DNA from 3 places in the Nonomuraea sp. NPDC048892 genome. Region 2 is predicted to be linked to each of the others. Evidence: riboswitches for the same ligand, from Rfam matches in the RefSeq annotation. Region 2 holds a riboswitch; each other region holds the start of a gene.
What was found. Region 2 has a riboswitch for thiamine pyrophosphate ahead of AB0C28_RS03135 (cytosine permease). Riboswitches for the same ligand answer to the same signal wherever they lie in the genome.
Positions count from the first base shown of each region.

Region 1: it holds a riboswitch for thiamine pyrophosphate, as region 2 does, so the genes downstream of both, thiC (phosphomethylpyrimidine synthase ThiC) here and AB0C28_RS03135 (cytosine permease) in region 2, are expected to answer to the same signal.
Region 3: it holds a riboswitch for thiamine pyrophosphate, as region 2 does, so the genes downstream of both, AB0C28_RS25730 (FAD-dependent oxidoreductase) here and AB0C28_RS03135 (cytosine permease) in region 2, are expected to answer to the same signal.

Region 1 is NZ_JBEZFZ010000027.1:73,685-83,449, forward strand. It holds gene AB0C28_RS46480 (hypothetical protein) at 182-502, shown strand; gene AB0C28_RS46485 (SDR family oxidoreductase) at 588-1,367, shown strand; gene AB0C28_RS46490 (ABC transporter permease) at 1,478-2,146, shown strand; gene AB0C28_RS46495 (betaine/proline/choline family ABC transporter ATP-binding protein) at 2,139-3,338, shown strand; gene AB0C28_RS46500 (ABC transporter permease) at 3,335-4,111, shown strand; gene AB0C28_RS46505 (glycine betaine ABC transporter substrate-binding protein) at 4,108-5,070, shown strand; gene AB0C28_RS46510 (SDR family oxidoreductase) at 5,118-5,969, shown strand; gene thiC (phosphomethylpyrimidine synthase ThiC) at 5,986-7,530, opposite strand; TPP riboswitch at 7,523-7,635, opposite strand; gene AB0C28_RS46520 (hypothetical protein) at 7,725-8,075, shown strand; gene AB0C28_RS46525 (universal stress protein) at 8,088-8,921, shown strand; gene AB0C28_RS46530 (cellulose binding domain-containing protein) at 9,050-9,765, shown strand, end outside.
Region 2 is NZ_JBEZFZ010000001.1:627,553-637,317, forward strand. It holds gene AB0C28_RS03110 (TenA family protein) at 1-443, shown strand, start outside; gene AB0C28_RS03115 (DNA-formamidopyrimidine glycosylase family protein) at 475-1,353, shown strand; gene AB0C28_RS03120 (MFS transporter) at 1,396-2,799, opposite strand; gene AB0C28_RS03125 (helix-turn-helix domain-containing protein) at 2,877-3,308, shown strand; gene AB0C28_RS03130 (rhodanese-like domain-containing protein) at 3,305-3,628, shown strand; TPP riboswitch at 3,693-3,805, shown strand; gene AB0C28_RS03135 (cytosine permease) at 3,795-5,132, shown strand; gene AB0C28_RS03140 (methylated-DNA--[protein]-cysteine S-methyltransferase) at 5,092-5,571, opposite strand; gene AB0C28_RS03145 (PAS domain S-box protein) at 5,763-7,631, shown strand; gene AB0C28_RS03150 (ATP-binding protein) at 7,774-8,205, shown strand; gene yidC (membrane protein insertase YidC) at 8,189-8,854, opposite strand; gene AB0C28_RS03160 (DUF6412 domain-containing protein) at 8,949-9,146, opposite strand; gene AB0C28_RS03165 (hypothetical protein) at 9,146-9,319, opposite strand; gene AB0C28_RS03170 (response regulator transcription factor) at 9,472-9,765, shown strand, end outside.
Region 3 is NZ_JBEZFZ010000007.1:351,417-361,181, reverse strand. It holds gene AB0C28_RS25750 (polyprenyl synthetase family protein) at 1-295, shown strand, start outside; gene thiE (thiamine phosphate synthase) at 427-1,065, opposite strand; gene AB0C28_RS25740 (Rv2175c family DNA-binding protein) at 1,043-1,417, opposite strand; gene AB0C28_RS25735 (FAD-dependent oxidoreductase) at 1,448-2,611, opposite strand; TPP riboswitch at 2,670-2,788, shown strand; gene AB0C28_RS25730 (FAD-dependent oxidoreductase) at 2,757-4,115, shown strand; gene thiS (sulfur carrier protein ThiS) at 4,112-4,312, shown strand; gene AB0C28_RS25720 (thiazole synthase) at 4,305-5,060, shown strand; gene pknB (Stk1 family PASTA domain-containing Ser/Thr kinase) at 5,359-7,290, shown strand; gene alc (allantoicase) at 7,325-8,269, opposite strand; gene allB (allantoinase AllB) at 8,266-9,579, opposite strand; gene AB0C28_RS25700 (glycerate kinase) at 9,583-9,765, opposite strand, start outside.

The DNA of each region.
Region 1 (9,765 bases), on a different contig from region 2:
GCGCCCGCCCCATCAGTCATCGCCGTCATCGTCGCCACCATCGTCGTCATCATCGTCGCCGCCCCCAGGTCTGGGCGCGGGCGGCTCGACCGGCTCGGCCCTCGACCTGCGCACCGTGGACCGCCCGCTCCTGCTCTCCTCACCCGAAGCCGTCGCCGTAGCCGAGGGGGTAGCGGTAGGCGTGACCGTCGTCGTGGCCCTGGCGTCGCCCGAAGGCCGCACGCTCCTTCCGTCGGAAGGCTCCGCGCTCCTTCCGTCCGCAGGCAGCGAGGACGAGGGTGAGGGCGTCCCCGTACGCCGGCCCGGCGAGGAGGACGGCGACGGAGAGGACGAGACCACGATCGGCCCGCCCAGATCCGGCCCCACCTCGGCCGCCCGCACCAGCTGTATCGACATGAACCCCGCCGCCGCCACCCCGAGACCGAGCAGGATCACCGCTCCCCGATGTTTCATGAGCATGACCCTGTCGTCCTTCGAGGAGACCACGCTGAGGCACAGATGAGAAACCTCTCATCTGAAAGCGCTCCACCGACAGTAGAATCATGTTCTAATCTCGAAGCAGCCGCCCCCGGCACGGAGGAGCGATCATGCTGGTAAGGGACAAGGTCGTCGTCGTCACGGGCGCCGCAAGCGGCATCGGCCGCGGGCTGGCACTCAGGTTCGCCGAGGAGGGCGCGGCCGGCGTGGTCGTCGCCGACCTGGACGAGGCGGGCGCCACCGCCGTGGCCAAGGAGATCGGCGACAGGGCCGTCCCCGTACGCGCGGACGTCTCCTCGGAGTCCGACGTGGCCGCCCTGGTCGACACCCCGTTCGGCCCGGTGGACCTGTTCTGCTCCAACGCCGGCATCATCGACGGCCGCGGCCTGGACGCCACCGACCAGGACTGGAACAGCCTCTTCTCGGTCAACCTCATGGCCCACGTGTACGCCGCCCGCGCCGCCGTCCCCTCCATGGTCGCCCGCGGCGGCGGCTACCTGCTCAACACCTGCTCGGCCGCCGGCCTGCTCGGCTGCCCGGGCGACGCCCCGTACGCGGTGACGAAGGCGGCGGCGATCGCGTTCGCCGAGTGGGTGGCCGTTCACTACGCCCCCAAGGGCGTCAAGGTCAGCGTCCTGTGCCCGCAGGGCGTGCGTACGGCGATGCTGGAGCACGGCATCGAGACCGGCCACCCGACCGCGAAGGCCGTGCACGCCGCCGGAGCCATCCTCGACCCGGCGGACGTGGCCACGGCCGTCATCGACGGCCTGGCCGCCGAACGTTTCCACATCTTCCCGCACCCGGAGGTCGCCGACCTGGCCCGCCGCAAGGCCGAGGACCCCGACCGCTGGCTGGCCACCATGGCGCACTTCACCGCCGACCTGATGTGATCCATCGGCCGGCCCAAGGCCGTAAAGCCCACCTCGGCAAACCCCACCAAACGCGACAGAAGTGACGTCTGTGACGTTTGAGGTTGACAAGCTTGGTTAAGTCCTAGGGGATGAGCCTGTGGGATTACGTCGAGGATCGGTGGGACCTCATCCTCTTCGAGACGGTCCAGCACGCCAGCATGGTGGCCCAATGCGTCCTGATCGCGGCCATTCTGGGCGTGCTCATCGGCGTGGCGACCTACCGCCGTCCCAGACCCTCGGCCCTCGCCACCACCATCGCGGGCGTGCTGTTCACGATCCCGTCGCTGGCCCTGCTGGGCCTGCTGATCCCGCCGCTCGGCCTGGGCGTGGCGCCGAGCGTGACCGCGATCGTCGTGTACGCGCTGCTGCCCATCATCCGCAACACCATCGTCGGCCTGCAGGGCGTCGATCCCCTGCTGGTGGACGCGGCCCGCGGCATCGGCATGAGCCGCCGCCGGCTGCTGACCAGGATCGAGCTCCCGCTGGCCTGGCCGGTCATCCTCACCGGCATCAGGGTCGCCACACAGCTGGCCATGGGCATCGGCGCGGTCGCCGCCTACGTCTCGGGCCCCGGGCTGGGTGAGCAGATCTTCTCGGGTCTGGCCCGGCTCGGCGGCGCGAACGCGGTCAACTCCGCACTGACGGGGACGATCGGGGTGGCGATCCTGGCGCTGCTCTTCGACGGCGTCTTCGTGCTGATCGGCCGGTTCACCACCCCCGGCGAACGGCGGGCCGCCATGGGAGGCGCTCATGGCTGACCAGCCCACCAGCGGCGTGCCGATCGAGCTGCGCAAGGTGACCAAGGCGTTCCCCGGAGGCCGCGAACCGGCCGTGCACGAGCTCGACCTCGACATCCCGGCCGGCGAGATCGTGGTCCTGCTCGGCCCCTCGGGCTGCGGCAAGACCACGACCATGCGCATGATCAACCGCCTGATCGAGCCCACGTCCGGCGACATCCTCATCGGCGGCCAGAACTCGCGCGGCATCGACCCCGACCGGCTGCGCCGCCACATCGGCTACGTGATCCAGCAGGCCGGGCTGTTCCCCCACATGACCGTGGCCGCCAACATCGCGCAGGTGCCGAAGATGCTCGGCTGGGACAAACGGCGCATCGCCGAACGCGTGGACGAGCTGCTGGAGCTGGTCGGCCTGGATCCCGGCACGTACCGCGACACCTACCCGCGCCGCCTGTCCGGCGGCCAGCAGCAGCGCGTCGGCGTGGCCAGGGCGCTGGCCGCCGACCCGCCCGTCCTGCTCATGGACGAGCCGTTCGGCGCCCTCGACCCCATCAGCCGCGAACGCCTCCAGGACGAGCTGCTACGCCTCCAGGACGACCTGGCCAAGACGATCGTCTTCGTCACCCACGACGTGGACGAGGCGCTCAAGATCGGCGACCACATCGCGGTCATGCAGCGGCCCGGCCACATCGTCCAGTACGCCAGACCCACCGAAATCCTCACCAACCCTGCGAACGAATACGTCGAACAGTTTCTCGGCGCCGGCTCCTCCATGCGGCTGCTGCGCCTGACCAAGGTGGGCGACATCGAGCTCGACCAGGTCCTCTACGCCTCCGAGGACGCCGACGCACAGGAGCTGCGGGCCGAGATCGAGCGTGACGGGCGCGGGTACGCGCTGATCATCGACGGCATGCGCCGCCCGCTCCGCTGGATCGGCCTGGACCACCTCGAAGGCCGCGAAGGCCCGGTCGGAGAGGCCGGCGACCCGATCACCGGCGCCCTCAGCCACCGCATGACCTTGCAGGACGCCCTGGAAGAGCTGCTCAACGCCGACACCGACAACGTCCCCGTGGTGGGCAGGCGGCAGGCGTACGCGGGCTCGCTCTCGCTGGCCACGGTGCAGAACGCGATCGCCGCCATCAAGGCCCGCGAACGCGAGCGACGCCTGCGCAGGATGACGGCGGCAAGCGCCGCCGCCGAGGAGGCGCCGTGACGATCGAAAGCGCCGCCGCCAGGGAGGCCACGACCCCCGAGCCGGAGATCGGCCGGTCATGGCACGTCTTCCTGCCCCTGCTGGGCTACCTGGCCGTGGGCGTCGCGATGGTCCTCTACACCCAGTTGGCGCCGCTCGACGGCATCGAACGCGGCTCGCTCAACCTGCCGTTCCTGTTCCGCCGCACGTGGGAGCACATCCAGCTGGTCTTCTTCTCCACCGTGCTGGTGCTCGTGGTGGCGCTGCCGCTGGGCGTGCTGCTCACCCGGCGCGGCCTGCGCCGCGCGACCCCGTTCGTGCTGGCCCTGGTCAACGTGGGGCAGGCGACCCCGGCGGTGGGGCTGGTGGTGCTGCTGGCGGTGGTGTTCCAGATCGGCTTCTGGACGGCGGTGGCGGCGCTGTTCGCCTACAGCCTGCTGCCGACGCTGCGCAACACGATGGTCGGCCTCGACCAGGTCGATCCGCGCCTGACCGACGCGGGGCGGGGCATCGGCATGTCGGCGGCGGGGGTGCTGTTCAAGGTGGAGCTGCCGATGGCGGCTCCGATCATCCTGTCGGGCGTACGCACCACGCTCGTGCTGAACGTCGGCACGGCGGGCATCGCGGCGTTCATCGGCTCCGGCGGGCTCGGCGACCTGATCACCACGGGCGTGAGCACGCAGCGCAACCTGATCCTCGTCACCGGATGCGTGCTGATCGCGGTGCTGGCGCTGATCCTCGACTGGCTGGGCGGCCTGGCCCAGCGCTACCTGGCACCGAAGGGCCTCTCATGAGGTCTCGCATGATGGTGACGCTGCTCGTGCTCGTCGCGGTGACGGCGTGCGGGCTGCGCCCCGCGTCGTCGTTCGTGCCGCCGATCGAGCCGGGCAGCATCCGCCCGATCCCCTCGCTCGAAGGCGTCAAGGTGCGGGTGACGTCCAAGGAGTTCACCGAGCAGCTCGTGCTCGGCAAGATCGCGGTGGTCGCGCTCACCGCCGCCGGGGCGGACGTGTCCGACCAGACGAACGTGCAGGGCAGCGTCAACGCCCGGACCTCGCTGACCCGCGGCGACGCCGACCTGATGTGGGAGTACACCGGCACCGGCTGGATCACCTACCTCGGCCAGACGAAGGCGATCCCCGACGCGGAGAAGCAGTACGCAGCCGTACGCGACCTCGACCTGCGCGAGAACGGCATCGTCTGGCTGCCGCCTGCCCCGCTGAACAACAGCTACTCGATGGGCGTCACCCGCGCCACGGCCGAGAGGTACGGCCTGAAGACGATCTCCGACATGACGAAGGTCCCGGTCGCCCAGCGCACGTTCTGCGTCGACCACGAGACCTTCGGCCGCGACGACGGCTTCCTCGGCATGCTCAAGGGCTACGGCCTCCAGTACGGCAAGGACGTCCCCCGGAGCAACGTACGCCGGATGTCGACCGGCGTGCTCTACAACGCGATCGCGGCCGGCCAGTGCACGCTCGGCATGATCACCACCACGGACGGCCGCATCGACGCGCTCGGCCTCGTGCTGCTGGAGGACGACAAACACTTCTTCCCGCAGTACAACGCGGCCGTGACCATCCGCAACCAGGTGGCCAAGGCCCATCCGGAGATCGCCCGCATCTTCGCGCCCATCAGCGCCAAGCTCACCGACGACGTGATCCGCCGGCTCAACGCCCAGGTGGACGTGGACGGCGACGTCCCTGTACTGGTCGCCCGCGACTGGCTGCGCTCGCAGGGCTTCGTCAGATGACCGGCCCCTGGCGTTAGCCGTACCCGATCAAGGGCAGGCCGGAGGGCATGTCGCAGACGCCACCACCCCAGAGCCAGCCGTACCCGGGCAAGAGCGGCGAGATGACGCCGCAGCCGCGTGACGAGATGCGTGACTACGTGGGCCGCGGCCTGCTGGACGGCAAGAAGGCCCTCGTCACCGGCGGCGACTCTGGCATCGGCCGGGCGGTCGCGGTGGCCTTCGCCAAGGAGGGGGCCGACGTGGCGATCGCGTACCTGAGCGAGCATGAGGACGCCGCCCACACCTCCTCGCTGGTCGAGGCGGCCGGGCGGCGCTGCGTGCTGCTGCCCGGCGACCTCGGCGACCGCGCCCACTGCGCCTCGGTCGTCGAGCAGGCCGTGTCGGAGCTGGGCGGCCTGGACGTCCTGGTGAACAACGTGGCCTACCAGGAGCCGGTGGACGGCCTGGAGGAGCTGTCCGACGAGCAGTGGGAGCACACGTTCGCGGTCAACATCCACAGCTACTTCCGCGTCACGAAGGCCGCGCTCGCCCACATGGGCAAGGGCGGCGCGATCGTCAACACCTCGTCGATCAACGGCCTGCGTGGCAACAAGACGCTCATCGACTACTCCGCCACCAAGGGCGCGATCAACGCCTTCACCTACTCCATGGCGCAGAACCTGGTCGAACGCGGCATCAGGATCAACGCCGTCGCCCCAGGGCCGGTGTGGACACCGCTGATCCCGGCCACCTTCCCCGAGGAGAAGGTGGAGTCGTTCGGTGAGCAGGTGCCGATGGGGCGACCCGCCGATCCCGACGAGATCGCCCCCTCGTACGTGTTCTTCGCCTCCAACCGGCTGTCGTCGTACTACACCGGCGAGGTCCTGGCCCCCATCGGCGGCGAGACGCTCCCCGGTTAGCCGAACGTCGGACGGATCACTCCACGTAGATGTTGCCGCCGAGCCGCCTGAACTCGGCCGCCTTCTCCTCGAACCCCGCCTGCCTGATGTCATGACTTATCCGCATCGAGCAGAACTTGGGCCCGCACATCGAGCAGAAGTGCGCGGTCTTGGCCGGCGCCGCCGGCAGCGTCTCGTCGTGGAAGGAACGGGCGGTGTCAGGGTCGAGCGAGAGGTCGAACTGGTCCTCCCAGCGGAACTCGAAGCGCGCGTCGGACAGCGCGTCGTCCCACTCCTGCGCCCGCGGATGCCCCTTGGCCAGGTCGGCGGCATGGGCGGCGATCTTGTACGTGATCACGCCGGTCTTGACGTCGTCCTTGTCGGGCAGGCCGAGGTGCTCCTTGGGGGTGACGTAGCAGAGCATGGCGGTGCCGAACCAGCCGATCATGGCGGCCCCGATGCCCGAGGTGATGTGGTCGTAGCCGGGCGCGACGTCGGTCACGAGCGGGCCCAGGGTGTAGAAGGGCGCGTCGTCGCAGAGCTCGCGCTGCAGGTCGACGTTCTCCTTGATCTTGTGCATGGGCACGTGGCCCGGCCCCTCGATCATCACCTGGACGTCGTGCTCGCGCGCGATGCCGGTCAGCTCGCCCAGCGTGCGCAGCTCGGCGAACTGGGCCTCGTCGTTGGCGTCCGCGATCGATCCTGGACGCAGCCCGTCGCCGAGCGAGAACGACACGTCGTAGCGGGCCAGGATCTCGCACATCTCGGCGAAGTTCTCGTACAGGAAGCTCTCGCGGTGGTGCGCGAGGCACCAGGCCGCCATGATCGAGCCGCCGCGCGAGACGATCCCGGTCTTGCGGGTGGCGGTGAGCGGCACGTACGAAAGCCGCACGCCCGCGTGCACCGTCACATAGTCGACGCCCTGCTCGCACTGCTCGATCAGCGTGTCGCGGTAGACCTCCCACGACAGCAGCTCCGGCCGGCCCTTGACCTTCTCCAGCGCCTGGTAGATGGGCACGGTGCCGACCGGCACCGGCGAGTTGCGCAGGATCCACTCGCGGGTCTCGTGGATGTCGTCGCCGGTCGACAGGTCCATGATCGTGTCGGCGCCCCACCTGGTGGCCCAGGTCATCTTCTCGACCTCCTCCTCGATCGAGGAGGTGACGGCGGAGTTGCCGATGTTGGCGTTGATCTTGACCAGGAACTCCCGGCCGATGATCATCGGCTCGGACTCGGGATGGTTGACGTTCGCGGGGATGATGGCCCGGCCCGCCGCGACCTCCTGCCGGACGAACTCGGGGCTCACCCCCTCGCGCACCGCCACGAACTCCATCTCCTTGGTCACCAGCCCGCGCCGGGCGCAGCCGACCTGCGTGACCGGCTCACCCGCCACCCGCCGCGCCTCGATCCACTCCTCCCGCAGGCGCGGCAGCCCACGCCGCGGGTCGGGCTCGAAGGAGGGGTCGGTGTAGGGGCCCGAGGTGTCGTACAACGTCACCGCCGAGCCGTTGGACAACCGGACCTGCCGCATCGGCACGCGGAGGTCACCGGAGTAGATCTTGGAAAAGCGCGCGCTGCTCATCGCGCAAACTCCCTTCGCCGGCATTACCCGGAGCAGGTTCTGGCGGTCGGCGGCTGTCAGCCGTCCTCTCAGCCCGGTCTGCACCGGGCTCCCGCGTTGGTCGGCGATGATCGTACCCACGCCTGCCCCCACCCGAAACCTGGCGTCGAGGTTTGACGATCGCCGTGAGCGGTACGGTCCCCATCAGGGGGAACATGAAGAGATTCGCTGCTGTCGCAGGACTACTCGTCGTGATGGCCGCGTCCGGCGCCACCGCAGCCGCCGGAGACGGCATGGACCAGCACGAAGTCAGCCAGGAACAGTACGACACTCTCATCGCCCAGTGCCGCTACGCCGACACGGGCAAGGCCAAGTGCCGTGCGGCGGTCAGAGAGATGTACCGCGTCGGCGCCGACGACAGGCGACTCGACTGCCGCACCTACTCCGGCGTGACCGTCTGCGGCACGCTGCGGCTCAGCAGGTCCGAGCGCGCCTGCGTCCGTGACTCCCAGGCGAACGGGATCTCGTTCCGCCGCGCCGAGGTCGAATGCTACGCGCTGTCCTGAGGAGCTGAACCTGTGATCATCGTCGGGGTGGACGGCTCCCGCGCCGGCCTGGAGGCAGCCGGCTGGGCCGCCGCCGAGGCCGCGCTGCGCGGATCGCCGCTGACCGTGGCGCACGCCGTGCCCAAGTGGGTGTGCGAGGAGGACACCGTACGTTACGCCGAGGTCGCCCGGTGGATGCGCGAGGGCGCCGACACCGTGCTCGCGGCGGCCCGCGACCGCGCCCTGCGGGAGTCTCCGCAGGTGCCGGTGGAGCAGGTCCTGCTGCCGGGCGATCCCCGTACCGCGCTGATCAAGGCGTCCGAGGACGCCGAGCTGCTGGTCGTCGGCAGCAGCGGCATCGGCGGCGTGCGCGGCCTGCTCGTCGGATCCGTCGCGCACGGCGTCACGGCGCACGCACGGACGAACGTCGTCCTCGTCCACGAACGTCCCCCGGCCGTCCGGGGCGAGATCGTCGCCGGCACCGACGGCTCGCCCAGCGCCGGGCAGGCACTGGAGTTCGCCTTCACCGAGGCGGAGCTGCGCGGGGCGCGGCTGCGCGCCGTACAGGCGTGGGCCTGGCCGCAGGCCGGCGGCTTCCCACCGGCCGACCGCGGCAGCGAACAGGACACGCTGCGCCGGCTCAAGGAGTCGCTGACCGAGCACCGGGAGCGGCACCCTGGCGTCGAGGTGGTGACGGAGGTCGTGCACGGCCATCCGGTCGAGGTGCTCCGCGAGACGGCCGCCGGGGCCGATCTGCTGGTGGTGGGGTCGCGGGGGCATGGGCAGTTGGCAGGGATGCTCTTGGGCTCGATCAGCCAGGCTCTCCTGCACCACACGCCCTGCCCGCTTGCGGTGGTCCGCAGCTGACCGCCGCCGTCGGCGGCTGAAAGTTACATCCGTACCCCCAGGTCAAGCGTCCCTCGTCGGTGACTTCCTTCCCGTCGCGCGGCCCGCGATCCTACGATCTGCGCAGGCTGACGACGGGAGAGCAGACCATGCGCAAGATCGGCTCCGTGCTGGCCGCGATAGTGGCGCTGGCCGCGGCGGTGCTGTTCGCCACCACGGCCACCGCGAGCGCAGCCCCCGTCAGGATCATGCCTCTGGGCGACTCGATCACCGGATCCCCCGGCTGCTGGCGCGCCCTGCTCTGGAACCGCCTCCAGAGCACCGGCCACACGAACGTCGACTTCGTCGGCACCCTGCCGCCCCAGGGCTGCGGGGTGGCGCACGACGGCGACAACGAGGGCCACGGCGGCTACCTGGCCACGAATGTGGCGAACCAGGGTCTGCTGACCGGCTGGCTCGCCGCCACCCGGCCGGACGTGGTGCTCATGCACTTCGGCACCAACGACGTGTGGAGCAACATCGCCCCCGCGACGATCCTCAGCGCGTTCACCACGATGGTGAACCAGATGCGGGCGAGCAACCCGAACATGAGGATCCTCGTCGCCAAGATCATCCCCATGAACCCCTCCAGCTGCGCCGACTGCGCCCAGCGGACCGTGACCTTCAACAACGCCATCCCCGCCTGGGCCGCCGCCACGACCACCCCGCAGTCGCCGATCACGGTCGTGGACCAGTGGACGGGCTTCAGCACCGCCACCGACACCTACGACGGGGTGCACCCGAACGCGGCGGGCGACCAGAAGATGTCCGACAAGTGGTACCCGCCCCTGGTGGACGCCCTCGACACCGTGGTCACACCACCGCC
Region 2 (9,765 bases):
TCGTCCGGCTGGCCTGGCAGGCGCCCGACGGGCATCTCGGCGACCTGGTGGATCTGGCGCACGCCACCTACCACGACGAGCTGAGCCTGCACCGGTCTATGTCGGCGGGGTTCGGGGCCGATCTGGAGGGGGCGGTGAAGGGCCCCGCGTGCGCGGCGTACACGACGTTCCTGCTGGAGTCGGCGGCGTCGTACGGGGAGGGGCTGGTGGCCCTTTATCCGTGCATGTGGGGATATTCGAGTCTCGGGCGGATATTGGCGGAGAATCCGCCTGCTGAGCCGAGATATCGGGCCTGGGTGGACACGTACGCGGACCCGGGGTTCGTGACGCTGACCGAGCGCATCGCGAGCATGATCGACGAAGTGGATCCGGACCCGGCGCGGGCGGAGGCCCTGTTCAGGACGGGAATGGCGCATGAACTGGCCTTCTGGGACGTGCCGTAGAACAGTCGGTGGCGCGTCGTAGTCTGGGGGCATGCCCGAACTTCCCGAGGTGGAGTCGCTCACCCACTTCCTGCGCGAGCGGGCGGTGGGCCGCACGGTCCTGGGGGTCGACGTGGTCGCCTTCCAGGCGCTCAAGACGTTCGATCCGCCGGTCAGTGCGCTCGGCGGGCTGACCGTCACCGGCGTGACCAGGCACGGCAAGTTCCTCGACCTCGACTGCGACGGTCTGCATCTGGTCATCCATCTCGCCCGCGCGGGGTGGCTGCGCTGGCGTGACGACCTGTCGGGGGCCAAGCCGGTGCGGCCGGGCAAGGGGCCGCTGGCCGTGCGGGTGCGGCTGGCGCCCGACGACGAGGGCCTGGCGCCGGGGTTCGAGCTGACCGAGGCGGGGACGCAGAAGCGTCTCGCCGTCTATGTCACGAAAAATCCGGACCAAGTGCCCGGCGTCGCCGCCCTCGGCCCCGACCCCCTCGCCGACTCCTTCACGGTCGAGGCGCTCAAGCGCATCGTGAGCGGCAACCGCACCCAGATCAAGGGGCTGCTGCGCGACCAGAAGGTCATCGCCGGCATCGGCAACGCCTACTCCGACGAGGTGCTGCACGCCGCCAAGATGTCCCCGTTCAAGATCGCCGCGAGCCTGACGGACGCCCAGATCGCCGACCTGCACGAGGCCATCGTCACCACGCTGGCCGACGCGGTCGAGCGGGCCCACGGGCTGGCGGCCAAGGACCTGAAGGCGGAGAAGAAGTCGGGGCTGCGCGTGCACAACCGGGCGGGGCAGCCGTGCGACGTGTGCGGCGACACGATCAGGGAGGTCTCGTTCGCCGACTCCTCGCTCCAGTACTGCCCCACGTGCCAGACAGGCGGCAAGCCGCTGGCCGACCGCCGCCTGTCCAAACTTCTCAAATAGCCGGTTCGGACCGGCCCCTCCTGGCCGCGTGCCCCGATGGCTTCACGCGGCGCTGAGGGCGCAGTCTCTCGTTCGCGTACGCAGGCCGCTCACGGCGACGAGCGCGCCCAGCAGCGTGGCCGTGACGGGCACCAGCAGCGCCGTCCGCATCGCGGCCAGCCCGGCCTCGGGGTCTGTGGCTCCGCCCAGGGCGGCCACGTTGACCGCGGTCACCATCGACAGGCCCAGCGCCGCCCCGAACTGGAACGAGGAGTTGATCAGCCCGCCCGCCAGCCCCTGCTCGTGCTCGGCGACGCCGTCCGTGGCCACGATGGTCACCGGGCCGTAGACGAAGGCGAACATCAGGCCGATGAGCAGCATGGAGGGCAGCATGGCCGCGTACGTCCAGTCGAGCCCCACCCCGAGGAACAACGCGTAGGCCAGCAGGCCCGACAGCAGGCCGCCGAGCACGACCCTGGCGCTGCCGTACCGGTTGACCAGCCAGGGCGTGAGCACCGGGGCGAGCACCACGTCGATGGCCGCCGCCAGCAGGGCCAGGCCGGTCTGCACGGTCGACCACCCGCGCAGCTCCTGGAGGTAGAGCGTGACCAGGAACTGGAAGCCGAAGAACGAGGCCGTGAGCAGGGCGGCCATCACGTTGGCCCGGATCAGCGGCGCCGAGCGCAGCAGGCCGAGCCGGACGAGCGGGCTGGCCGACCGGCGCTCGACGGCGGTGAACGCCGCCACCAGCGCGAGCCCGCCGGCGAAGGCCGCCACCGTGAGCGGCCAGCCGTCGGCCGGGTGCTCAAGACGTACGACGCCGTACGCCAGCAGCATCATCGCGCCCGTGATCGTCACCGCGCCCAGCACGTCGAACCCGCCGGCCGCCGGCCGGTGCTCCCTGGCCGGCTCCCTGATCAGGGGGACGGCGGCGATCAGGATGAGCAGCGACATCAGCACGGGCGCGAAGAACACCCAGCGCCAGCCGATCGCGGTCAGCAGCCCGCCGGCCACGAGCCCGAGCGCGAAGCCGCCCGCCGCCGTGCCCGCGTAGATGAGCAGGGCCTTGTTGCGCAGCCGGCCCTCGGGAAAGGTCGTGGTGATCAGCGAGAGCCCGGCCGGCGTCAGGAACGCGGCGGCCACCCCCGTGACGAACCTGGCCAGCAGCAGCACCCACCCCTCGTTCGCGAAACCGCCGAGCCCCGAGAAGACCAGGAACACCACCAGCCAGAGCAGGAACATCCGCCGCCGTCCCAGCAGGTCGGCTGCCCGGCCGCCGAGCAGCATGAAACCGCCGTAGCCGAGCACGTACGCGCTCACGACCCCGCTCAGCATGCCCGTGGACAGCCCCAGATCGGCCCTGATGGCCGGCAGGGCGATGTTCAGCATGGCCACGTCGATGCCCTCAAGGAAGATGGCGCCGCACAGAACGATCAGCACGCCCCACGATCGGGCAGGAACAGACATCGCAAGACCCCCGGTTACTTTTCTGCATATCGGTTATCTCTTGTAACCGTCCTCATCATGGGTCAGCATGAAAGACGATGGAAGACGGCACTTTCGAATCACTCGGTTACCGCGAAGGCACCATGGACGACTACGACGTTTGGCAGTGGGACACCCGGGAGGACTGCGAGGTCAGGCAGATCCTCGACCGCATCGCGGACAAGTGGTCGCTGCTGGTCATCGCCCTGCTCGACTGCCAGAGCCTGCGCTTCACCCAGTTGCGCCGCGAGATCGACGGCGTCAGCCAGCGCATGCTCAGCGTCACCCTGCGCCAGCTCGAACGCGACGGCCTGGTCAGCCGCACGGTTCACCCCGTGGTGCCGCCCCGGGTGGACTACGCGCTGACGCCGCTCGGCCGTACGCTGCACGAGACCATCAAGTCCCTGGTCACGTGGACCGAGGCGCATCAACAGGAGATCGCCGCGGCGCGTGCCGCCTACGACGCGCGGCGCGAGATGATGGAGTCATGACCGTTCCCGAGATCGAGGCGGGCGCCGTTCCCGCCGATGCCTACCTGCTCGACGTCCGCGAGCAGGACGAATGGGTGGCGGGCCACGCGCCGCAGGCCGTCCACATCCCCATGACCCAGATTCAGGGCCGGGTCGACGAGGTCCCCGCCGACACGACCGTCTACGTCGTCTGCCGCGTGGGCGGCCGGTCGATGCAGGTCGCGGCCTGGCTCAACCAGCTCGGGCGCGAAGCGATCAACGTCGGCGGCGGCATGCAGTCGTGGGAGTTCTCCCGCCGGCCGATGGTGAGCGAGACGGGACAACAGCCGTTCGTCGCCTGAATCGGTAACAAGGCCCCCACTATGGCGGTTCTGCCGTCATTAAGGCATGATGAGGGCGCAAATTACATATCGTCGCGGGAGCTCGGGGTGCCGGGCTGAGAGGGCAGCCACATCTGCTGCCGACCGCCGGAACCTGTCCGGATAATGCCGGCGTAGGGAGTGTGCGATGTCGCACGGCGTCGAAGAAGTCCCCCTGACCCTCGAAGGCGAAGCGCCGAAGACTCTGGGCGTGCTCGATCAGGGTGCGCTCTGGGCGAATCTCGGAGTGAGCCTCCTCGGCTTCTCCGGCGCCCTGTTCCTGATCAACCCGCTGGGCGATGCCCCGCTCACCCTGGGCGCCGCGCTCGTCGCCACGGTGGTGGGCAGCCTGATCGGCACCGCCATGGTGGGCCTGTCGGCCATTCCCGGCACCCGTACGGGGCAGCCGGCCATGGTGCTGCTGCGCGGCCTGTTCGGCGCCAGGATCTCCTACGTGCCGACGGTGCTGAACATCGTCCAGATGCTCGGCTGGGGCGCCTTCGAGCTCTGGGTGATCGCCAAGGGTGCCACGGCGATCTTCGGCTCGGTGCCGTACCAGGCGTGGGTGATCGTGGCCGGGGTGCTGACCACCGCGCTGACCATCTGGCCGCTCGGCTCGATCCGGCTGCTGCGCCGGTACGTCACCGTCGGCGTGATCATCGCGATGGTCTGGTTCACGGTGTTCTTCCTGCGTGAGGCGCCCCCGCAGACCGGCGGGACGTGGACCGCCTTCCCCGCCGCGGTCGACTACGTGATCGCGCTGTCGGTGTCCTGGGTGCCCATGGCCGCGGACTTCGCCCGCCACTCGCGCTCCAGCAGGGCCGCCTTCACCGGCGTGGTCGGCGGCTACACCCTGGCCCAGGTCGCCTGCCTCGGGCTCGGCGTCTACGCGGTGGCGCTGGCGGGCGTCGCCGCGGTGCAGGCCGACGGGACCGCGGTGTTCGGCCCGTTCGTGGCGATGCCGCTGGGCGCGCTGTTCTTCGGCATCCTGGTCCTGCGCGAGACCGACCAGTCCTTCGCCAACGTCTACTCGACCACGATGTCGCTGCAGAACCTGCTGCCGCGGATGGACCGGCGCGTCTTCTCCGTGCTCATCGGCGTGCTCACCGTGGTGATCGCGCTGCTGGTGGACGTCACGTCCTACGGCGCGTTCCTGGGCGTGATCGGGGCCGTGTTCGTGCCGATGTTCGCCGTGCTGGCCGTGGACTACTTCGTGCTGCGCCGCGGCGCCGGCTGGAACACCGCGGAGGACGCGCCCTCACGCTGGTCGATGGTGGTGCCGTGGGCGCTCGGCTTCGTGGCCTACTGGCTGACCACCTCGACGCCGACGGTCGAAGCGTGGGACGGGATCTGGGCGAGCCTGCGCGAGGCCATCGGCTTCACCCGGCAGACGTGGATGAACGGCGCGCTCGGCGGGGCCTTGGTGGCCGCGCTCGTCACGCTGCTCATCGGCCTGGCGCTGCGCCGGCCCGCTGTTCGACGTTGAGCAGGTGCTGCTTGGCGACGGGCCCACCCGCGTAGTCGCCGAGCGCGCCGTCCTCGCGCACCACCCGGTGGCAGGGCACGATCACGCAGACGGGGTTGGAGGACAGCGCGTTGCCGATCGCGCGCAGCGCGCGCGGCCGGCCGATGCTCTGGCCGATCTCCTCCAGCGTCGTGGTCGTGCCGTAGGGGACGGCCATCGTCTTCTGCAGCACCGTACGCGCGAACGGCGTCGCCAGCGCCAGATCCACCGGCAGCGTGAACGCGCGCAGCCGCCCGGAGAAGTAGGCGTCCAGCTCTCTGCGTACCGGGTCCAGCCGCCTCGCCTCGGGCCCGATGAAGCTGCCCACATGCCTGTTGACCAGCTCGAAGACGTCGTTTTCCGCCTCGAAGCTGCACGCCGCGACACCCTTGCCCGTCACGGCCAGCACCAATCGGCCCACGGCGCCGTCATAGGTGCCGAAAGCGATGTCAGGCGGCGTATCACCTCGATAGGTGCTAGAGGTCACACGCAGCAGGGCATCGAGATCGTTGCTCGACATACCCTCAACCTCCACCCGCCGGAATCACCGTGACCGCAGCGTATCGGACGGATCGCCCGACGCACCCACCGCGCCACGTGCACTATGGAGGAGTGGGGGACGAATGGGCCGGTAGTGACGATGAGATCGCTCGCGCGGCGCTTGACAGCTCGCCCAACGCCGTCGTGGCGCTCGACAGGGACCAGAGCGTCCTGGTGTGGAACGCCGCCGCCGAGCGCGTGTTCGGCTGGGCGGCCGAGGAGGTGCTCGGGCGCAGGGCGCCGATCGTGCCCGACGAGCTGACCGCGGAGCACAACGCCGTGCTGGAGCGCGTACGCACCGGGGAGCCGGTGTCGCTGCGCACCAAGCGGCTGCACAACGACGGCGCCCTGCTCGACCTGCGCGTCGACATCAGCGCGCTGCGGCTGGGCAGCGCCGTGGGCGGCTACGTGTGCGTCTACCACCCGGCGCAGGCCGACGAGCTGGCCAGGAACCGGATGGCGCGCCGGGCCAGGCTCGTGCGCCGGCTCACCGACGTGGTCGGCGACATCAACTCCGAGCTGGAGCTGTCGGCCGTGCTCGACCGGATCTCGGCCAACCTCACCGAGCTGACCGGGGCGGACGCCGGCGGGTTCGTGCTCATCGAGGGTGACCGGCTGCGGCTGGTGAGCACGTACCAGCTGCCCGACTCGATCAGAGGCACCACCACCGACCTGCGTACGAGCCTGGTGGACCGGCTCTTACGCACCGGCAAGACCGTCATGCTGGAGTCCGACGGGCTCGACGACCTGGTGTGGGCCCGGCTGCGCGGCCTGCACACGGTCGCGCTGGGACTGGCCGCCGTGGGCGGGCGGCCGTACGGCGCGCTGTACGCGCTGTTCGCCCGGCGCAACCCCGGCCACCTGGAGCTGGAGCTGCTGGAACTGCTGGCCGGGCACGCGGGCATCGCCGTCGGCAACGCGGTGGCCTACCAGGAGGCGGTGCGACAGCGGGCGCACGAGCGGGCCGTGTTCGACGCCAGCGCCGACGGCATCGCCGTGCTCGACCAGGACGGCCTGGTGGTGCGCTGGAACCCGGCCGCGGCCGGCCTGACCGCGCTGGCCCCCGAGTCCGTCATCGGCGCGCCGCCCCCGTTCCCGCTGCCCAAGCCCGGCGAGAAGGTCACCTTCCAGATGGAGAACGGCAGGTGGCTGGACGTGGTGAGCGCGCAGATCGAGGAGACGGGCGAGGTGGTCGTCGACTTCCGCGACGTCACCTCGGCCAAGGAGCTGGAGGAGGCCAAGGACCTCTTCCTGGCCACGACCAGCCACGAGCTGCGGACGCCGATCACGATCGTGCGGGGCTTCGCCAGCACGCTGGACGCGCGCTGGGACAAGATGGCCGACGCCGAGCGCCGCGCCGCCGTGCACACGATCGCTGAGCGCTCCAGGTCGCTGGGCGAGCTCATGGACCACCTGCTGCTGGGGGCCAGGGCGGGGGCCGAGGAGCTCAAGGTGCGGATCGAGGAGGTCGATCTGGCCGAGCGGATCGACGCGGCCACGCTGGGCCTGCCGGCGCTGTCGGACAAGCACCGCGTGGAGGTGGACATCGCCCGGGGGTTGCCGCACGTGCTCGGTGATCCCCTGGCCACGGACATCATTCTCGGTCAGCTCTTGGAGAACGCCTTCAAGTACTCGCCGAAGGGCGGGCTCATCAGCGTGGCCGCCTGGCCGGACGGTGAGAACGTGGTCGTCGTCGTGGACGACGAGGGCGTCGGTATCGCCCCTGGTGACCGGGAGCGGATCTTTGAGCGCTTCGTCCAGGTGGACAGCGGCGACCGGAGACGGTTTGGTGGAGTGGGGCTCGGTCTCTACATCGTCCGCAGTCTCGCGCGCGCACAGGGAGGAGATGTGAGCGCTCATCCGCGACGGGAAGGGGGCACCAGGATGCGACTCGTGCTGCGATGCGCTTCCCCTATCGGATCCGACACACCGATGCGGTAACGAGGTGGTCACGGTTGAGCTGATCTATCGTCCAATGAGTACAAGCTGTGATCGCAATGCGGTTTCTGGGATCGAGTAACGGGGCATTTCGGTCGTACCGGGGAGTGTTCCCGCGGGGGGCACAGGTAACGGGGAGGTGGGTGTGTCAAGCGTGGTGCTGCTGCCGTACGCGCCGTCCAGCGTCGCCGTCGCCCGCCAGCGTCTGAGCACAGATCTGCAGGACAGTGGGGTCTTCACCGCCGCGATCGACGACGCGGTGCTCGTGGTGAGCGAGTTGCTGAGCAACGCGCTGCGTCACGCGCATCCGCTTCCGTCCGGCATGGTGAGAGTGGCGTGGCTGCGAAGCGACGAACACGTAGAGGTGGCGGTGAGCGACGGAGGTGCGGCGACCGAGCCGCGCGCGGGCCGCCCGACCCTGTCATCGCTCGGGGGCCGGGGGCTCGGCATCGTGGAATACGTGGCGGAGAGCTGGGGGGTCAGGCACGACGGTGACACGACGACGGTCTGGGCCATCCTGCCCGCCCCCAGCCAGACGGTGAACGGGCAGGTGGCGGCACTCAGAGAGGCCGGCTAGCGAGCACCCCGCGCTCGCCTGTGGCCCACGCCGTGGAGACGAGCAGATAGAGCCCGGCGGCCAGGGGGAGCACCAGCGCGGCCAGCACGGAGCCGTACGGCATCAACCGCATGATCTTCCGCATCACCTCGGGCTGCCCGCCCGCGATCTCGCCTTGCCTGGCGGCGTTCGCCGCGATCTGCCGTGAAGACCACCATGCCACCGCCGCGACCAGCACGATGACCAGTATGAAGACCGAAAACGGCAGGCTGACCAGACCGTAATTGGCCACAATGCCCGCCACCTGCTGACCCAGCGGAGCCCCCAGCAACGAATGACCGGCCAGTGCGGTCGGATGCGTGGCGACCCGGAACATCAGCCACATGAACGGCAACTGCGCCAGCATCGGCAGAATCCCGGCGAACGGTGAGCTGCCCTCCTTCGCGTAGAGGGCGTTGAGCTCCTTGGCCAGGCGCTCGGGATTGCGGCTCCAGCGCTTGCGCAGCTCCTGCTGCTTGGGTGCGAGCCGTTCACGGATCTTCGTCGTGCGGGCCTGGCGCACGTTCAGCGGGAGCAGAAGCAGCCGTACGGCCAGAGTGAACAGCACGATGCCGAGGGCGGCACTGCCGCCGGACATGCCGATGACGAACGTGACAAGAGAATCGATCATGAGCCCTGTTTTCTCGTAGGTGTCTCGTGGACTCGTGCAGAGTCGAGGGCTCACCCGTACGAGGGAGCCCCGCTTGACGGGAAGCGGGGCACGCCTAAGGAGCTCGTGGACGCGAGCGACCGGCCGCGTCAGGATCGCGCTGCCGCTGGAAGGCGGTGCGGCGCGCGTAGGACAGCGGGAAGCCCGGTGGCTCTCCGCCGAGGACGGGCAGCAGCGTGGCCGCCCACATGGCCAGCAGCAGGATCGCCATCATGGTGATCCCGACCAGCCACGGATCGAACAGGAACTGCATCAGTGTGAGCGGGAGGACTTGCTCACGACGGTGACCGCGATGAAGGCGACGAGGGCGATCACGCCGACGATCAGGGCCAGCTTGACCAGGCCTACCAGCATCGGCAGGAGGAAGTTGAAGAGCACGAAGAGACCCAGGAGAGTCCCGACGACGAGCATGACGACTTTACCCATGAGGCAACCGTACGTCCTCGGCGGATGATCTGCGAGGCTTACGAAGCAACGACGCGGATGATCGGCGAGGCCCGCGCGCCGATGACCTCGCGAGGCTTACGAACCGGTGACGTGAACGCGGCTTCCCTGGGTTGTGGCCGTACGGTGAAGTGGTGAACACGCGCATCCTGGTGGTGGACGACGATCCCACGGTCTCCGAGGTCGTGGCGCGCTATCTGGAGCGCGACGGGCACGAGGTCGAGTGCGTCGGCGACGGCGCCGAGGCGCTGCGCAGGGCGCTGGCGCACCCGCCGGACCTCATGGTGCTCGACCTGATGCTGCCCAAGATCGACGGGCTGCAGGTGTGCAGGAAGCTCAGGGAACGCTGGCCCGTGCCGGTGATCATGCTGACCGCGCTGGGCGAGGAGATCGACCGGGTGGTCGGGCTGGAGACCGGGGCCGACGAC
Region 3 (9,765 bases), on a different contig from region 2:
CGACGACCTGCGGGAGGGCAAGCGGACGATGCTGGTGGCCCGCACCCTGGCCGCGGCCTCGCCCGCCGAGGCCGGCACCGTGCGCCGGCTGCTCGGCGATCCCGCGCTGGACGAGGGCGGGGTCGAGACGCTGCGGCAGATCATCGACGACACCGGGGCACTGCGGGAGTGCGAGGACCTGATCGGCGACTACCTGGGCGAGGCGCTGGCGGCGCTCGACTCGGCCCCGGTCACGCCGCAGGCGCGCGCCGCACTGACCGACCTGGCCATCGCCGCCACCAGCCGCAAGACCTGACCCGCCGCCGACCGGCCGACGGTCATCCGCCGGCTCGCCGGCCACCGATCACCGGCCAGCCCGCCGTCCGGCCGCTCACCCGCCGAACGGCCGACGGCCGGCGCTTCAGCCGGCCGGGGGTGTTCGGCTGCTCAGCCGGCCGACAGGCGTTTGGCGAACTCGGCAGCCGCCGCGCCGGGGTCGTCGGCCTCGGTGATCGCGCGGACGACCACCACCCGGCTCACCCCGTACGACATCACCTCGTCCAGGTTGGCGAGATCGATGCCGCCGATCCCGAACCACGGCCGCGAGGTGCCCAGCGCCGCCGCGTGCCGCAGCAGCGACGGGCCGGGAGCCGGGCGGCCGGGCTTGGTCGGGGTGGGCCAGACGGGCCCGCAGCAGAAGTAGTCGACGCCCTCCTCCACAGCCGCGGCGGAAGCCTCGGCGGCGGAGTGGGTGGACCGTCCGATGACGATGTCGTCGCCGAGTATCTCTCGCGCGACCGTCACAGGAAGGTCGTCCTGCCCCAGATGGAGCACGTCGGGGCGGGCGGCGTACGCGACGTCCGCCCGGTCGTTGACGGCCAGAAGTTTGCCGTGCCGGTCGCAGGCGTCGCGGAAGACCTCGAGGAGCGCGAGTTCTTCGCGTGCCTCAAGACCCTTCTCCCGCAGCTGGATGATGTCCACGCCGCCGGCCAGCACCGTGTCGAGGAACTCCGCCAGATCGCCGCGGTCGCGGCGGCCGTCTGTGCAGAGATAGAGGCGCGCGTCAGAAAGCGAGGGCTTGGGCACGCCGCTTGACCTCGGTATGACGGCCGGCCCTGATCGCCTCGACGGGCGATCCTGGCAGCGACTCGTCGGGGGTGAAGAGCCAGCGCAGCGACTCCACGTCGTCGTAGCCGGCATCCTGCAACACCGTCAGGGTGCCGGGCAGGCCCTTCATCACGTCCTTCCCATCGAGGAACACCGCGGGCACCTGTGGCCCGCCGCCGCCCCGGCGCACGCCGAGGAGCTTGTGGTCCTTCAGGAGCTGCTTGGCCCGGCCGATCGAAAGGTCGAGGCGCCTGGCCACTTCGGGGAGCGTGAGCCACTCGTCGATGAGCTGCTCGGTCTCCCGGTCGATCTGTGCAACAGAAAGCGTCACGAAACCACAACTACCACATGCCGTGCTTGCTCAAACAACACAATCCCGTAGAGAGACTTGTGGATCTACCAGGCGTTCCGTGTCCAGACGGTGACCGGCGTCGATGATCCGCCGCCCCTGTACGAGGTCGCGCGGCCGGTCCACGGCCAGTACGGCGGCCAGAGTGTCGTCCTCGGTGAGCCAGACGGCCGACCATTTGCCTTCTGGCTCGCCCCGGTAGACGAGCCGCTCGCCGGCCGGATGGTGTCCGGCGTACTGGATCATGTGGCCGAACTGCTCGGACCAGAAGTAGGGCACCGGGTCGTAGACCGCCTCCTCCCCCAGCAGCGTCGCGGCGGCGACCTCGGGGGCGTTGAGCGCGGTGTCCCAGTGTTCGACCCTGAGCCTGGTGCCCCAGCGGCGCGACCACCAGGCGGCGCAGTCGCCCACGGCGACGGTGCCGGGCAGCGAGGCGCGCAGGTGCTCGTCGGTGACGACGCCGTTGTGCAGGTCGATGTCGGCATCGGCCAGCCATCCGACGGCGGGTCGTACGCCGATGCCGGTGACGACCACGTGGGCCTCGATGAACTCACCGCCCACCAGCCGCACACCGCCCTCGTCCACGGAGTCGACCATGGCCCCGAGGCGCAGGTCGATGCCGTCGTACCAGGGCACGGTGCGCGCGCCGATCTCGGCGCCGACGGCGGTGCTCAGCGGGGCCCGCGCGCTCTCGACGACCGTCACCTCGCAGCCGGCGCGGCGGGCCGCGGTGGCCACCTCGGCGCCGATCCAGCCGGCGCCGATGATCGCCACGCGGGCGCCGGGGACGAGCACGGCGCGCAGCTCGTGGGCGTCGTCGAGGGTGCGCAGCACGTGCTGGAGGCCGTCGCCCGGCAGCCTGATCGGCTCGGCGCCGGTGGCGATGACCAGGCCGTCGTAGCCGATCTCGCCCTCGGTGGTCTCCACGACGCCGGCGCGCAGCGACTTGGCGCTGACGCCCGGCCAGAAGTCGACCTCCAGGGCGTCGAGGTCGGTGTCGACGAAGCTCGTGTCGGCCTCGCCCTTCAGCACGGCCTTCGACAGGGGCGGCCGGTCGTAGGGCCGATGGCGCTCCTCGCCCATCAGCGTGATCCGGCCGGTGAATCCGCGCCCTCGCAGGGCCTCGACCGTACGCAGGCCGGCCAGGCCCGCTCCCACCACCACGACATGGTTCACGTTCAAGACCATAACGGGGGCGGTGCACGGCCGCCGCACCGAGGCCGTAGGCTGTGGAGGTAAGACGCGCGGGAGTCCGGCCGTTTCACCGGGCTGAGAGGAAGGCTGTGACGGGCCTTCGACCGCAAGACACCTGATCCGGATCATGCCGGCGAAGGGAGCGCAGGTGGATGTGATCGTGGGCGGCGGGGTCGTCGGCCTCTCCGTGGCGTGGCGGCTGGCCCGTGAGGGGCGCCAGGTCACCGTGGTCGATCCGGCGCCCGGGCGGGGTGCCTCCTATGCCGCGGCGGGGATGCTGGCCCCGGTCAGCGAGGTGACCTACACCGAGGCGCCGCTGCTGCGGCTCGGGGTGGCGTCGCTGCGCCGCTGGCCCGCCTTCGCCGCCGAACTCACCGAGGACGCCGGGCTCGCGGGCCCGGGTACGAACGTCGGCGCGGCCCCGGGCGCGGCTGCCGAACTCGCCGGTCCGAGGCTGGGCGCGGGTGCCGGGCTCGCCGGTGACGGCGCGGCCGGAGGAGATGCGCTCGCGCTGGATCTGCGGTCCGACGGGACGCTTGACGTCGCGTTCGGGGCCGACGACCTGGCGGCGCTGGACGAGCTGGCGGCGTTCATGGACAAGCTCGGGCTGCCGGTCGAGCGGCTCACCGGGCGCGAATGCCGCCGCCTGGAGCCGATGCTGGCCCCGTCCGTGCGTGGCGGGCTGCTGGCGCCCGGCGACGCCTGGGTGGATCCGCGCCGGGTGACCGCGGCCCTGCTGGCCGCGCTGGAGCGGCTTGGCGCCGAGGTGGTGCGCGCCCGCGTCACCGAGCTGCTGCGCGAAGGCGGCCGGGTCACGGGGGTACGCCTCGCGACGCCGGAGCCGTACGGGACCGGGCCTGGCGGCGGAGCCGGGGATGGCGGCGGGCACGGTGAAGTCAGACCGGGCGCCAAGGCGGAGACCCGTGCGGGCGCCAGGACGGGCGCCAGGAAGGAGACCGGCGCGGAGACCCGGGCCGAGATCAGGGCCGAGCGGGTCGTCCTGACCGCCGGCGCGTGGAGCGGCGAGCTGGCCGAGGTGCCGGTGCGGCCGGTCAAGGGGCAGATCATGCGGCTGCGCTCGCCGCAGCCGCTGCTGACCCGGTGCGTACGCGGCACCGTGCACGGCTCGTCGGTCTACCTGGTCCCCCGGGGCGACGGTGAGCTGGTGGTCGGCGCCACCCAGGAGGAGCTGGGCTTCGACACCAGGGTGACCGCCGGCGGGCTCTACGAGCTGCTGCGCGACGCCAGGGAGCTGGTTCCCGGCGTCACCGAGCTGGAGGTCGCCGACGTGGTGGCGGGGCTGCGGCCGGGCACCCCGGACAACCTGCCGGTCATCGGCCCCAGCGGGACGCCGGGGCTGACGTTCGCGACCGGGCACCACCGGGGCGGCGTGCTGCTCGCCCCGCTCACGACGGCCATCCTGCTGGGCGAGGAGGGCGAGCTGGCGGCGCTGTGCTCGCCGGAGAGATTTCAGGGAATTTCATGATTGTTACCATCAACGGGTCCGCGCACGAGGTGGCCGACGGCATGACCGTGGCGCAGGCCGTACAGACATTGACCACGGCCACCACCGGAGTGGCCGTGGCCGTGAACGACGAGGTGGTCACCCGCAGCGCCTGGGAGACGACGGCGCTCGGCGACAGTGACCGCGTGGAGGTCCTGACGGCGGTGCAAGGTGGATGATCTGATCATCGCCGGGGAGAAGTTCTCCTCCCGGCTCATCATGGGAACCGGCGGCGCGCCCTCGCTGGAGGTGCTGGACCAGGCGCTCGCGGCGTCGGGCACCGAGCTGACCACGGTGGCGATGCGCCGGCTCGACCCGGGCTCGCGCGGCACCGTGCTCGACGTGCTGCGCCGGCGCGACATCAAGGTGCTGCCCAACACGGCGGGCTGCTTCACCGCGGGCGAGGCCGTGCTGACCGCCCGGCTGGCCAGGGAGGCACTCGGCACGAACTGGGTCAAGCTGGAGGTCATCGCCGACGAGCGAACCCTGCTGCCCGACCCGATCGAGACGTTCGACGCGGCCGAGCGGCTGGTGGCCGACGGGTTCGTGGTGCTGCCGTACATCGGGGACGATCCGGCGCTGGCGCGGCGGCTCGAGCAGGCCGGGTGCGCGGCGGTGATGCCGCTGGGCGCGCCGATCGGCTCGGGGCTCGGCATCCGCAACCCGCACAGCATCGAGCTGATCGTGGAGGCCGCGTCCGTGCCGGTGATCCTCGACGCGGGCATCGGCACGGCCAGTGACGCCGCGCTGGCGATGGAGCTGGGCTGTGACGCGGTGCTCCTGGCCACGGCCGTGACCAGGGCGCAGCGGCCCGACCTCATGGCGGCGGCCATGAAGGGCGCCGTCGCGGCCGGGCGGCTGGCCCGCCAGGCGGGCCGCATCCCCCGCCGCCGCTACGCCGAGGCCTCCTCCCCGACGTCCCCGTAACCCAGCCGGCCCGGCCGACGGAACGGGCCCGCCGCAACCCGCCCGATCCCCTCCCCTCTCGTACGCGACGCGCCTGGCCGGATCCGAGTCCACCACCCGCCCGGCCAGGACCGCGACACGCCGGGGGCGCAGTCGCGGGATGTCACGGAGGGTGCCGGGACAAGCACCGAGAGAGCCGCGTTTCAGGGGTGTGAGGGGGCCGGGACGGGTTCGGCGGGGCGTCGTGACGAGAACGTCTCCGCATCGGTTTCGGGCGGTGGGGCCCTGCCAGTGGCAAAACGCCCGTAAACTCAGCGGGGTGGATACGACGACTGCGGACCCCCTGGTCGGGCGGCTCCTCGATGGGCGCTACCGCATCGAGAGCCGAATCGCCCGGGGCGGTATGGCGACCGTCTACCTCGCGCTGGACATCCGGCTCGACCGGACGGTGGCGCTGAAGGTCATGCACCGCTCGCTCGCCGAGGACCCGGCATTCGTCAGAAGGTTCATCGGCGAGGCGAAGTCGGTCGCCAGCCTCTCCCATCCCAATGTGGTGCACGTCTTCGACCAGGGCACCGACAACGACGTCGTCTACCTGTCGATGGAATACGTCCCCGGCCGCACGCTGCGCGACATCCTGCGCGACCGCGGCAGGCTGCCCGCCCGCGAGGCGCTGGAGCTGATGATCCCGGTGCTGGCCGCGCTCGGCGCCGCCCACCAGGCCGGGCTCGTGCACCGCGACGTCAAACCGGAAAACGTCCTCATGACCGACGACGGCCGGGTCAAGGTCGTCGACTTCGGCCTGGCCAGGGCGATCGAGGCGACCAACCAGACCCGTACCGGCGTGATGATCGGCACGATCGGCTACATGGCGCCCGAGCAGGTCACCACGGGCGCGGCCGACGTGCGCAGCGACGTCTACGCCGCGGGCATCATGCTGTTCGAGCTGGTCACGGGGCAGCAGCCGTACGACGGCGAGACGCCGATGTCGGTGGCCTACCGGCACGTGCACGACACGGTGCCCGCGCCGTCCTCGGTGGCGCCCGAGGTGCCGCCGCTGGTCGACACGCTGGTGGCGCACGCGACCGCGCGCGAGCCGCAAGACCGCCCCGCCGACGCGACGGCCATGCTGGTCGCCGCGGTGGACGCGCACCGGATGTTGCCGCGCACGACGACCCCGCCGGGCACCGGCCCGATGATGCCGGGCACCAACCCGACGACGGTGTACGCCCATCCGGCGGGCGGCCCGGTCTCGGGCGCGCGTTCGATGCCGCAGCCCGCGCCGGCGCACACGATGATCCAGCCGCGGACGTCGGCTGAGGAGCCGCGGCGGCGCGGGTTCCGGCCCAACTGGTTCCTGGTGGCGCTGGCCGCCGTGATGGTGGTGGCGGTCGGGCTGACGGGCTGGTATTTCGCCCAGCCCGAGCTCGTCACCGTGCCCGACCTGATCGGCAAGAACGTGGCGGAGGCCGAGAAGACCATCGCCGGCCGCGGGCTGCAGATGCGCCAGGCCGACGGGAAGCACGACGAGAAGGTCGCCGAGGGCCTGGTGCTCAGCAGCGACCCGGCGGCCGACGCCGAGCTGGAGAAGGGCTCGACGGTCACGCTGGTGCTCTCGCTCGGCCCCGAGCGGATCGTCGTGCCCGACGTGTCGGGCCGGTCGAGCAACGAGGCCAGGGCCGCCATAGCGAAGGCGGGGCTGACCGTCGGCGCCGTCAAGCGCCTGCCCAACCAGCAGGTCGAGCGCGACAAGGTGATCCGCACCTCACCGCAGGTGGGCGAGAAGGTCAGGAAGAGCGCCAAGATCAACATCTTCGTCAGCGCCGGGCTCGTCATGCCCGACGTCGGCGGCATGCCGAAGGACGAGGCGGCCGGCTTCCTCGGCGGGCAGGGCTTCCAGGTGCAGGTCAACGAGGTCGACGACGACGCCGAGCCGTGCACCGTCATCGCCCAGTCGCCCAAGGCCAAGTCCGAGGTCGACAAGGGCGTACCCGTGATGATCACGGTGGCGCGCTGCCAGACCGACTGGTGGCAGTGGTTCCGCGGCGACAACGAGGCCCGCGACGACCAGCAGTTCAGCGTCGTGCCCGGCGTGATCGGCAAGAACATCAACGACGCCAAGCCCGAGCTGGAGGCGCTGGGGTTCAAGGTGCGGGTCAACCGGCTGAGCAACGGCGGCGTGGTGCAGTTCCAGCGGCCGCTGCCCAACAGCGAGCGGCCGCCGGGCAGCGTGGTCTTCCTCTGGCAGTGACCTCCTGTCCCTGAAACGGGGACAGGAGCCGGGCTCAGGTGAGGTGGCCGTGCAGGCGGACCCGGGCCAGGCCGCCGTCCGGGTAGATGTCCACCCGTACGCTCGTCACCGGCTCCCGGTGGTCCAGGCGGAAGCGGTGCGGCGTGTCGGGCCGCAGCGGGGTCCTGGGCAGCAGCGGCACCTCGCGCTCCCCGTCCAGCCCCGTCAGCGAGACCGCGGCGGGCGCGTTGAACAGCAGGTTGGTGGTGTCGATCTCGGCCAGCCTGACGAGCCCGCGCCCGGCCAGCCGGATGACGATCCAGTCGTTGCCGTCGTCGCGCCGCCTGGCGGTCTCCCAGCCCTCCGCCTGGTGCCGGGCCAGGCCGGGGGCGATGACGTTGTTCGGGGAGGAGTAGAAGTCGTCGGAGCAGGCGGTGACCAGGCCGCCGTTGGCGAGCGCGGCCAGATCGAGCCCGAGACCCTCGTAGACGGACAGGTCGGGGCGGACCTCGCCGTGCACGCGCAGCCTGGACACGCCTCCGTCGGGGTGGATGTTGAGCCGCACGTGGGTGTAGCGGTGCTCGTCGGCGACCTCGAAGTGGTGCTCCGCGTCTCCCTTGAGCTCCGATCGGGGCACGATCTCCGTCCACGGGGCCCGCGCCAGCTCCTCCGGCGACGGGTAGCCCTCGACGGCCGCCGCCTCCACGGACGCGTACGGCGGATAGTTGCCCTTGAACCAGGCCGTGTCGATCACCACGCCCCTGATCACGCCGGGCAGGCCGAGCCGCACCAGGGCCCAGTCGTGCCCGGGTGAGCGGCGCCGGCGGGTCTCCCAGCCGTCGTACACCTGCCCCTTGCCGCCGAACGTCTCCGGGCTGAACGCCGGACGCTCCGGCCTGATCAGGCTCTCCTTCTCGGCGAAGGACTCGTCGCTGGCCGCCACGACCGAGCCGCCGAGCGGGCGCAGGGCGAGGTCGGGCAGGCGGGTGAACGGGGTCATCGGCGCGCTCCCATCAGCAGTCGTCCGTGCGGCCGGCCGTCCACCGGCCGGCCGCGCAGCCAGGTGGTCAGGACGGCGCCCTTGAGCGTGCGGCCGTGGTAGGGGGTGACGGGATTCTTGTGGTGCAACCGGGCGGCGTCCACCAGCAGGTCGGCGGCGGGGTCGAAGGCCACCAGGTCGGCATCGTTGCCCACCTTTATCCCGCCTTTTCCGGGCACGCCGGCCAGCGCGGCGGGGTTGGCGGACATCCAGCGGACCACGTCCCCGAGCCCGTGCCCTCGGCGCGCGGCCTCCGTCCAGATCGCCGGCAGCCCGATCTGCAGCGAGGCGATGCCGCCCCAGGCGGCGGCGAAGTCGGGCACCTTGAGATCGGCCGTCGAGGGCGAGTGGTCCGACACCACGCAGCTCAGCACCCCGCGCGCCAGCCCGTCCCACAGCAGGTCGCGGTTGGCCTCGGAGCGGATCGGCGGGCAGCACTTGTACGTGGTCTCGCCCTCCGGCACCTGCTCGGCCGTCAGCGTCAGGTAGTGGGGGCAGGTCTCGGCCGACACCGCCACTCCCCTGGCCTGGGCCGCCTCCAGGACCTCCAGGCAGTCGGCGCTGGAGACGTGCAGGATGTGCACCCGGGCGCCGCATTCCTCCGCCACCCGGACGACCTGCTCGACGGCGCTGCGTTCGGAGGCCCCCGGCCGTGAGTCCAGGAACTCCCGGTAGCCCGGCCCGCCCGGCTCGGCCAGCAGCGCCGGGTCCTCGGCGTGCACCACGGTCAGCCCGCCGAACCCGGCCACCTCCTCCAGGGCGAGCCGCAGCTCGGCGACCGTCAGGTGCGGGAACTCCTCGACCCCCGAGGGCGACAGGAAGCACTTGAACCCGTACACGCCGCGCCGGTGCAGCGGCGCGAGGTCCTTGACGTTGCCCGGCACGGCCCCGCCCCAGAAGCCGACGTCCACGTGGCACCGGCCGCCGGCGGCGCGCAGCTTGGCGTCGAGGGCCGGCTCGTCGATCGTGGGCGGCAGGGAGTTGAGCGGCATGTCCACGATCGTGGTGACGCCTCCGGCGGCGGCTGCCCTGGTCGCGGAGTCGAATCCCTCCCAGTGGGTCCGCCCGGGCTCGTTGACGTGCACGTGCGTGTCCACCAGGCCGGGCAGCAGGGCCACGTCGCGCAGGTCCACGTCCTCGGGGGCGTCGAGCGGCGCGGCGTAGTCGTACAGGGCGACGATCTTCTCGTCCCGTACGGCGACCGCCGCCGCCCGCTCACCCTCGGGCGTGACGGTCCTGCGGGATCTGACGACGAGGTCGAACGAGGTCATCCATCACCTTCCGAGGCGGTCTGCGGCGATCCGGGCGGCGAGGCGTTCGAGCAGCGGGCCCGCCTCGGCCATGCAGCGAGCCACGTCGGGCTCCAGGTCCGTCAGGGCGTAGGCCGCCTCGATGCCCGCGGCCTTCAGCTCCTCGTCACTGAGCGTACGGCGGCCGCAGACGGCCACCACGGGCAC